2 regions of the Pseudomonas sp. BR20 genome follow, and region 2 is predicted to be linked to the other one. Evidence: predicted binding sites of a transcription regulator. Region 2 holds the regulator's gene; the other holds the start of a gene.
The links. Region 2 encodes FliA, which starts transcription of late flagellar genes. Its sites were predicted from a motif close to CTAAAGTTTNNNNNNNNNNNGCCGNTAA; they were not measured.

Region 1: the regulator FliA is predicted to act here: its motif matches at 2,648-2,675, upstream of ACHPFG_RS14560 (methyl-accepting chemotaxis protein).

What each region holds. Positions count from the first base shown of each region.
Region 1 is NZ_CP172012.1:3,148,876-3,153,247, reverse strand. It holds gene ACHPFG_RS14570 (Lrp/AsnC family transcriptional regulator) at 1-261, shown strand, start outside; gene ACHPFG_RS14565 (TonB-dependent siderophore receptor) at 447-2,606, shown strand; gene ACHPFG_RS14560 (methyl-accepting chemotaxis protein) at 2,775-4,268, shown strand; gene ACHPFG_RS14555 (class I SAM-dependent DNA methyltransferase) at 4,286-4,372, opposite strand, start outside.
Region 2 is NZ_CP172012.1:4,971,923-4,976,294, forward strand. It holds gene ACHPFG_RS22805 (chemotaxis protein CheA) at 1-537, opposite strand, end outside; gene ACHPFG_RS22810 (protein phosphatase CheZ) at 549-1,337, opposite strand; gene ACHPFG_RS22815 (chemotaxis response regulator CheY) at 1,356-1,730, opposite strand; gene fliA (RNA polymerase sigma factor FliA) at 1,900-2,640, opposite strand; gene fleN (flagellar synthesis regulator FleN) at 2,637-3,470, opposite strand; gene flhF (flagellar biosynthesis protein FlhF) at 3,576-4,372, opposite strand, start outside.

The DNA of each region.
Region 1 (4,372 bases), 1.8 Mb from region 2:
GTGCGTTTTGCGATCCACACCGACCATGCCCCGGATGCGTTTGAAGCAGTGATCAAAGAGCTGCCTCAGGTGCTGTCTTGCCACAAGATCACCGGCGATGCGGACTATCTGTTGCAGGTATTGGCGGAGGATCTGGACAGCTACAGCGAGTTTGTCGAGAGCGTGCTGCGGCGGCAGCTGGGGATTGCGTCGATCCAGTCGAGCCTGGCGTTGCGCGAGGTGAAGGCGACGAGTCGGGTGGCGATTCCAAAACGCGATTGAACGCGCTAAAGAAGACATTGAACACGGCAGGTGATGGCTAAAAGCCTGCCCTCAACATGTGAAAAATTCGTTAACTAATTCTCCCCAAAGGCTTTTTCCTGCAAGCTTAACCTGCCAAACTAATGCGAATAATTATCAACAGATTTATTATTTGCCAAGAACGGCAGTCGGGGAGAGTTCAGTTCATGTCTGTGCAACAACACGGCGGTAAAGGTTTTACACTCAGTTTGATCGCGTTGGCGGTGTGTCTGGCTGCTTCACAAGCGGCCTTCGCCGTCGATACCGAAGCGCCGCCCACCATCCTTGAACTGGGTGCCACGCAAATCTCCGGCGAAGAGCAGCTTGGCGAAACCACTGAAGGTACGCAGTCATACACCACCGGAAAGATGGCCACCGCCACCAAGCTCCCACTGACGATGCGCGAGACGCCCCAGGCTGTCACGGTCATCACCCGTCAGCGCATGGACGACCAGGCCATGACCAGCGTCAACGACGTGGTCAAGAACACCCCCGGCCTGTTCCTCAGCCAATCCAGCGGCCCTGGTCGGCAGACGTACAGCTCGCGTGGCTTCGACATCGACAACATGATGTTCGATGGTATCCCCAGTTCCTATTCCGGCTACGCCAATAGCGTGCAGCCCAACCTGGCGATGTTCGACCGTGTGGAGGTGATTCGTGGCGCCACAGGCCTGGTCACCGGCGCCGGTAACCCTTCCGCGGCGATCAACTTTGTGCGCAAGCGCCCCACCGCCACCCCGCAGGTATCGATCACCGGTGCCGCCGGCAGTTGGGACGATTATCGCGGCGAATTCGACGCCTCCAATGCATTGAATGACAGCGGCACCTTGCGCGGCCGCGTAGTGGGCTCCTACCGCGACGCCAACAGTTTCCGCGACGGGGAAGAAAGCGACCACGGCCTGTTCTACGCCATTGGTGAAGCCGACCTCAGCGAAAACACCACCGCTACCCTGGGCTTCTCGCGCCAGGAGGACCAGACCAACTTCTTCTGGGGGGGCTTGCCCATCGGCACCGACGGCCACCACCTGAACCTGCCCCGCTCCACCAACCCCGGCTCAGACTGGGAAAACAAGAAGCTGACCATTGACACCGTATTTGGTGACATCGAACATCGCTTCGACAACGGCTGGAAGCTCCACGTCGCGGGTTCGTCGTCACAGTTGGACGGCGTATTCACTGGTACCTATCAGTCGCGCTACAAGACCACACTTGCGCGCACCGCCTACCAATCCCACCAGGACGACAAACAGTACGGCCTGGACACCTTCTTCAGCGGCCCCGTCGAAGCCTTTGGCCGCACCCATGAGGTGGTCGTCGGCACCAGCAAGCGCATCTACGACGCGACGTCCAAGGAATACAGCCCCTACGACACCAACTACCCGCTCAATGGGGCAAAGCCGGACTTCGTACGCGATGGCAAAGGCCACAGCATCACCACTCAAGATGGCGTGTACCTGACCACCCGCCTGAACCTGGCAGATCCGCTCAAGGTGATCCTCGGTGCGCGCGTGGATTGGTACGACTACGATGACCGTCAGGACGACGGCGACTACAAAGTCACCCGCAACCTCACGCGCTACGCCGGTGTGATCTACGACCTGAATGATCAATATTCGGTCTACGCCAGCTACACCGACATCTTCACACCGCAGACAAGCCGAGACTTTTCGGACAAGCCGCTGGAACCTATCGTCGGCGAGAACTACGAAGTCGGTATTAAGGGCGAATACTTCAACGGCGCGCTCAACGCCAGCATGGCCGTATTCCAGATCGACCAGAAAAACCGCGCAACGCTGCCAGACAGCCAGGTCGGATGCCCGATCACTGCCTGCTATGAAGCCTCGGGCCTGGTACGCAGCCAAGGTATCGACCTTGAACTGCAAGGCGCGCTCACCGAGAACTGGCAAGTCGGCGGCGGTTTCACCTACACCCGTGCCCATTACATCAAGGACACCAAGCCGGCCAACGACAACCAGCGCTTCGACACCGACACCCCGGAGCGCCTGTTCAAGCTCACCACTTCCTACCGCTTCCAGGGCCCACTGGAAAAACTGCGCATCGGTGGCAACGTCTACTGGCAGAGCCGCATGTACAACGATGTGGTCCTCGCCAATAGCAATACCTATCGCCTGGAACAAGGCAGCTATGCAGTTGCGGACGTCATGGCCGGCTACCAGGTGAACAAACACCTGGACCTGCAGTTGAACGTAAACAACATCTTTGACCGCACCTACTACTCGGCAATCGGCACCAGCCCGATCTGGGGCTCTACCGACACCTACGGCAACCCGCGCAGCTTTGGCGTCACGGCAAAGTACAGCTTCTGACCGCCACCCGATAGACGGCTACCGACCCCGGGTAGCCGTTCCTCAAGTCCCGTCCCCTGATGCCGATATACGCTTGGCGTCACTGAATCCAATAAAAACCAAAAACACCTGATTCGCTCCACCCTGCCCCTCGCTTTGTCTCGGCCAGACCACATGGAGTAAGTGTGAATGCCCACCCGTACGCGTTTTTTCGAGCACTACCGCAAGGCCGACCGCATCATGCTGGCACTTATCTGGCTGATGTTCCTGTTCTCCCTCGGCCTGGCGTTCTGGCACGACACGTTACTCCAGGCCATAGTCGTGGGTGGTGGCACCAGCGTGGTGCTCTCCGCGCTCTATCGAGCCATCAGCGGCACCCGTGTGATGCGTTGCGCCTTGGGCGCTGGCCTGATGGTGATGGCCGCGCTGCAGATCAACCAGGCACAAGGCGTGATCGAAGCGCACTTCGGGATTTTCGCGCTGCTGGCAGTGCTGACGTTCTATCGAGACTGGCTGCCGATCCTGGTGGCGGCGCTCACCATTGCCGTGCACCACGTGGTGTTCCACGCCTTGCAACATCAAGGCTTCCCGGTATTCGTGATGGCGCATCACGGCGGTTGGACCATGGTGTTCGTCCACGCCTTCTACGTGGTGATGGAAACCGTCGCCCTGCTCTACCTCGCTGTACACAGCCAGACCGAAGCCGTCGAGAGCCAGGAAATGCTCGAGAAGATGCTCGCCGTCACGTCCCAGTTCACCGGAGAAAGCACTCAGGGTGAAGGCAAGGTACGCGTGTCCCTTGCAAGGCGTTTCGAGCACTTCCTGCAGCAACTCACCCACCTGATCGACGGTGTCGCCCGCGACTCCCATGGCTTGGGCCAACTGGGCCAGGAACTGGCCAGCGCCAGCGGCACCCTGGAAAAAGGTGCGCGGCACCAACTGGCGGAAATCACCCAGATGACCGGCTCGATGCAACGCATGGAAGACGCCATGGGCCACATCGCCGTGCATGTCGAACAAGCGGTGGAACACGCCGGCAAAGCCAGCAAACAAATCCTGCGCGGCCAGGAAAGCGTCGGCCGCGCCCAGCACGAAATAACCCAACTCGCCTCACGCCTGGAAGGCACCAACCAGACCGTCCAAGGCCTGGCCACGCAAACCGAGCAAATCGGCTCCGTGCTCGAAGTCATCAGCAGCATCGCCAACCAGACCAACCTCCTGGCCCTCAACGCCGCCATCGAAGCAGCCCGCGCTGGCGAACAAGGCCGCGGCTTCGCCGTCGTCGCCGACGAAGTGCGCAGCCTGGCGCAACGCACCGCCGTGTCCACCCAGGAAATCAAAACCATCATCGAGGGCCTGCAGCAAGGCAGCCGCCAGGCCGTGGAAGCCATGCACGACAGCCGCCAGGGCGTGGAACGGTGTGTGGAGGACAGTCAGCTGGCAGTGGAAATGCTGCAAGCGGTGGGTAACGACATTACCCAGATCGACGAGTTGAATGGGCGGATTGTGATGACTACCCGCGAGCAGACCTCGGCGAACCTGGAGATTGTGGGGCGGTTGCAGTCGGTGCAGAGCATTGCTCAAAACACCGCTGACGAGGTGGAGATGCTGGCCAGGAGCAGCGAGCAGTTGCCGCCGATTGCGGTGCGGTTGGATGCGTTGGGAAGGAGGTTTCATCACTAGCACTCTTCGGCAGTTTATTAACGCTTCACACACACAAACAACGCATTCCCGGTCACGCCCTCCCAGGGCGTGATCCGCTCATAGTCATGCTCGAACACCTGCAC
Region 2 (4,372 bases):
CGGGGCAACGGCAGCCGGCGCTTCGGCCTCGGCCTTGACGGCACTGAGGGAGTTGAGCAGTTGCTCGAACTCGCTGTCCGTCACATCCGCTTCAGGCTCCACCACCGGTTCCGGTGCGGCTTCGACCACCGGCGCTGCCGAGGTATCGGCCGGCTCGGCATAGCGCGCCAGGGCGGCCAGCAGTTCCGGGGTGGCTGCGGTGATCGGGGCACGTTCGCGCACTTCGCTGAACATCCCGTTGACCGCATCCAGTGCTTCGAGAATCACGTCCATCAACTCCGAATCAACGTGACGCTCACCCTTGCGCAGGATGTCGAACACGTTCTCGGCGATGTGGCAGCACTCCACCAGCTCATGGAGCTGGAGGAAGCCGGCGCCCCCTTTTACAGTATGAAAACCGCGAAAAATTGCATTGAGCAGGTTCGCATCATCCGGGCGGCTTTCCAGCTCGACCAGTTGTTCGGACAGTTGCTCTAAAATTTCGCCGGCCTCTACAAGGAAATCCTGAAGGATCTCTTCATCGGCGCCGAAGCTCATGTGGGTGCTCCTTAGAAGCCTAAACTGGATAACAGGTCATCTACGTCATCCTGACCTGACACAACGTCTTCACGTTTATCGGCATGAATCTGCGGACCTTCACCCTTGGCGAGATGTTTTTGTGGATCTTTTTCAGAGAGGATCGCTTCGCGGTCATGTTCGATGCCGGCAAAACGGTCGACCTGGCCGGCCATGAGTACCAATTTGAGCAGGTTGCTTTCCACTTCGGTGACCAACTGGGTCACACGCTTGATCACCTGACCGGTCAGGTCCTGGTAATCCTGGGCCAGCAGAATGTCATTGAGGTTGCTGGAAACCGTGCGGTTTTCCTGCTCACTGCGTGACAAAAAACCCTCAACCCGACGGGCCAGCTCACGAAACTCTTCTGCACCGACTTCACGGCGCATGAAGCGGCCCCAGTCAACGCTGAGCGCCTGGGCTTCCGTGGCCATGCCGTTGACCAGGGGCGTGGCGTTTTCCACCAGGTCCATGGTGCGGTTGGCCGCCGCCTCAGTCAGCCTGACCACATAGGACAGGCGTTCGGTGGCGTCGGTGATCTGCGAAATCTCTTCGGCCTGGGGCATGTGCGGGTCAATCTGGAAATTGACGATTGCACTGTGCAGCTCGCGTGTGAGCTTGCCCACTTCCTGGTACAGGCCGCGGTCACGGGTCTGGTTAAGCTCATGGATTAACTGCACCGCGTCGCCGAAATGGCCTTTTTCAAGGCTGTCGACCAACTGGTGAGCATGCTTTTTCAGGGTCGACTCAAAGTCGCCCTGTGACGTTTCTTTATGCTCCATAGCTCCCCCGCGATGGCATCAGCCGTGGATGCGTTCGAAGATCTTTTCGATCTTCTCTTTCAAGGCCTGTGCAGTGAATGGTTTAACCACGTAACCGTTGACCCCGGCTTGGGCGGCTTCGATGATCTGTTCACGCTTGGCTTCGGCGGTCACCATCAACACGGGAAGGCTGCGCAATTTTTCGTCGGCACGCACGTGGCGCAACAAGTCGATACCGGTCATGCCCGGCATGTTCCAGTCCGTTACCAGAAAGTCGATGCTCCCGCTGTTGAGGATCGGAATCGCCGTAAGGCCATCATCCGCCTCGACCGTGTTTGTGAACCCCAGGTCACGCAACAGGTTTTTTATGATCCGCCGCATCGTTGAGAAGTCATCAACGATGAGGATTTTCATGTTCTTGTCCAATTCGACCTCCAAGCAGTCTTAAACGCGCCCAGCACCTGGACGCGCCATTTCAATCAACAGGCATACACAACAAGGACTGCCAGGGGCACCACGGGTCGAACCCGCGAAGGCCAATCACCTTCGCGGTATCGCTTTGCAGTGCTCCCCACACTGCCTGTCAGCGCGCTCGCCACTCTCCCAAACGCCCCCGCAAGCGGGCCGCGCACTGGCTGTGCAACTGGCTGACACGCGATTCGCTGACCCCCAGGACCTCACCGATTTCCTTGAGGTTCAGCTCTTCGTCGTAGTACAGCGCCAACACCAACCGCTCACGCTCCGGCAAGTTGGCAATGGCGTCCGCCAACGCCCCCTGGAAACGCTCATCTTCCAGGTCACGCGACGGCTCCATATGCGTGCTCGCGCCGTCCTCATGCAGCCCTTCGTGTTCGCCGTCCTGCAACAGGTCGTCGAAACTGAACAGGCGGCTGCCCAAGGTATCGTTCAAAATCCCGTAATAATCGTCGAGACTCAATTGGAGTTCGGCCGCAACTTCGTGATCTTTAGCGTCGCGACCGGTTTTTGCTTCAATTGCACGAATTGCGTCACTGACCATGCGTGTATTGCGGTGCACCGAACGCGGCGCCCAGTCACCTTTGCGCACTTCGTCGAGCATCGCACCACGGATGCGGATCCCCGCATACGTCTCGAAACTCGCGCCCTTGCTCGCGTCGTACTTGGTCGACACTTCGAGCAGGCCGATCATGCCCGCCTGGATCAGGTCTTCGACCTGGACACTGGCGGGCAGGCGTGCCAGCAGGTGATAGGCAATCCGCTTGACCAGTGGCGCATAGCGCTCGATCAACTCGCCCTGGCTGTCACGGGCAGACTTCTTGTATGCGTTATAGCCGTTCGCTGTCATAGCACCGGTCCTGCGCTCGTCTGATGCACCAATCGCTCGACGAAAAACTCCAGATGCCCCCGAGGGTTGGCAGGCAACGGCCAGGTATCGACCTTCTGGGCAATAGCCTTGAACGCCAATGCGCATTTGGAACGAGGGAACGCTTCGTAGACTGCACGCTGCTTTTGCACAGCCTTGCGCACACACTCGTCGTAGGGAACTGCACCGACGTATTGTAAGGCGACATCGAGAAAGCGATCCGTGACCTTGGTCAACTTGGCGAACAGGTTGCGACCTTCCTGCGGGCTCTGGGCCATGTTGGCCAGGACGCGGAAGCGGTTCATGCCGTAGTCACGGTTAAGTAGTTTGATCAGGGCGTAGGCGTCGGTGATCGAGGTGGGTTCATCGCAGACCACCAGCAAGACTTCCTGCGCCGCGCGCACGAAGCTGACCACGGACTCGCCGATCCCGGCGGCGGTGTCGATCACCAGCACGTCGAGGTTGTCGCCGATGTCACTGAAGGCCTGGATCAGGCCGGCATGCTGCGCCGGGCTCAGGTGCACCATGCTCTGGGTGCCGGAGGCGGCCGGCACGATACGGATCCCGCCAGGGCCCTGGAGCAGCACATCGCGCAGCTCACAGCGCCCCTCGATCACATCGGCAAGGGTGTGTTTAGGCGTCAGTCCCAGCAGAACGTCGACGTTCGCCAGCCCCAGGTCAGCATCCAGCAGCATGACGCGACGGCCAAGCTCTGCCAGGGCCAGGGACAAATTCACTGACACGTTAGTTTTTCCGACGCCACCTTTGCCGCCGGTCACCGCGATCACCTGTACGGGATGCATGCTGCCCATTTTATTTCTTTACCTTGTCTTGCTTAGACGCAGGCTACATGGCTTGGCCGCGTGAATCGCTTGCAGACCATCGATGTAGGTACATTTCACGGTGTTCATCGCGCCTCAACCCACCCGTTTTGCCGGGTTGTGGTAAAGGTCGGCGAACATATCGGCCATCGCTTCCTCGCTAGGCTCTTCTTGCATTTGCACGCTGACGGCGCGGCTGACCAACTGATGACGGCGCGGCAGATGCAAGTCATCCGGGATGCGCGGCCCGTCGGTCAGATAGGCAACCGGTAGTTCATGGCTGATAGCCAGGCTCAACACTTCGCCCAGGCTGGCGGTTTCATCCAGTTTAGTCAGGATGCAACCGGCCAGACCGCAACGCTTGTAGCTATGGTACGCAGCGGTAAGAACCTGTTTCTGGCTGGTGGTTGCAAGCACCAGGTAATTTTTCGATTTGATGCCACGCCCGGCCAGGCTTTCCAGTTGCATGCGCAACGCCGGATCACTGGCTTGCAGGCCGGCGGTATCGATCAGCACCACACGCTTGCGCAGCAGCGGATCGAGCGCGTTGGCCAGAGACTGGCCCGGGTCGACGTGGGTGACCGGCACATTGAGGATGCGGCCCAGGGTCTTGAGCTGTTCCTGGGCGCCGATGCGGTAGCTGTCCATGCTCACCAGCGCGATGTTATTCGCGCCGTACTTGAGCACATAACGCGCCGCCAGCTTGGCCAGGGTGGTGGTCTTGCCCATGCCGGCAGGGCCGACCATGGCAATCACGCCGCCCTCTTCCAGGGGTTCGATTTCCGGGGTGCTGATCATCCGCGCCAGGTGGGCCAGCAACATGCGCCAGGCCTGGCGAGGCTCTTCGATTTCGGTGGTCAGGGCCAGCAGGTCGCGGGACAACGGGCCGGACA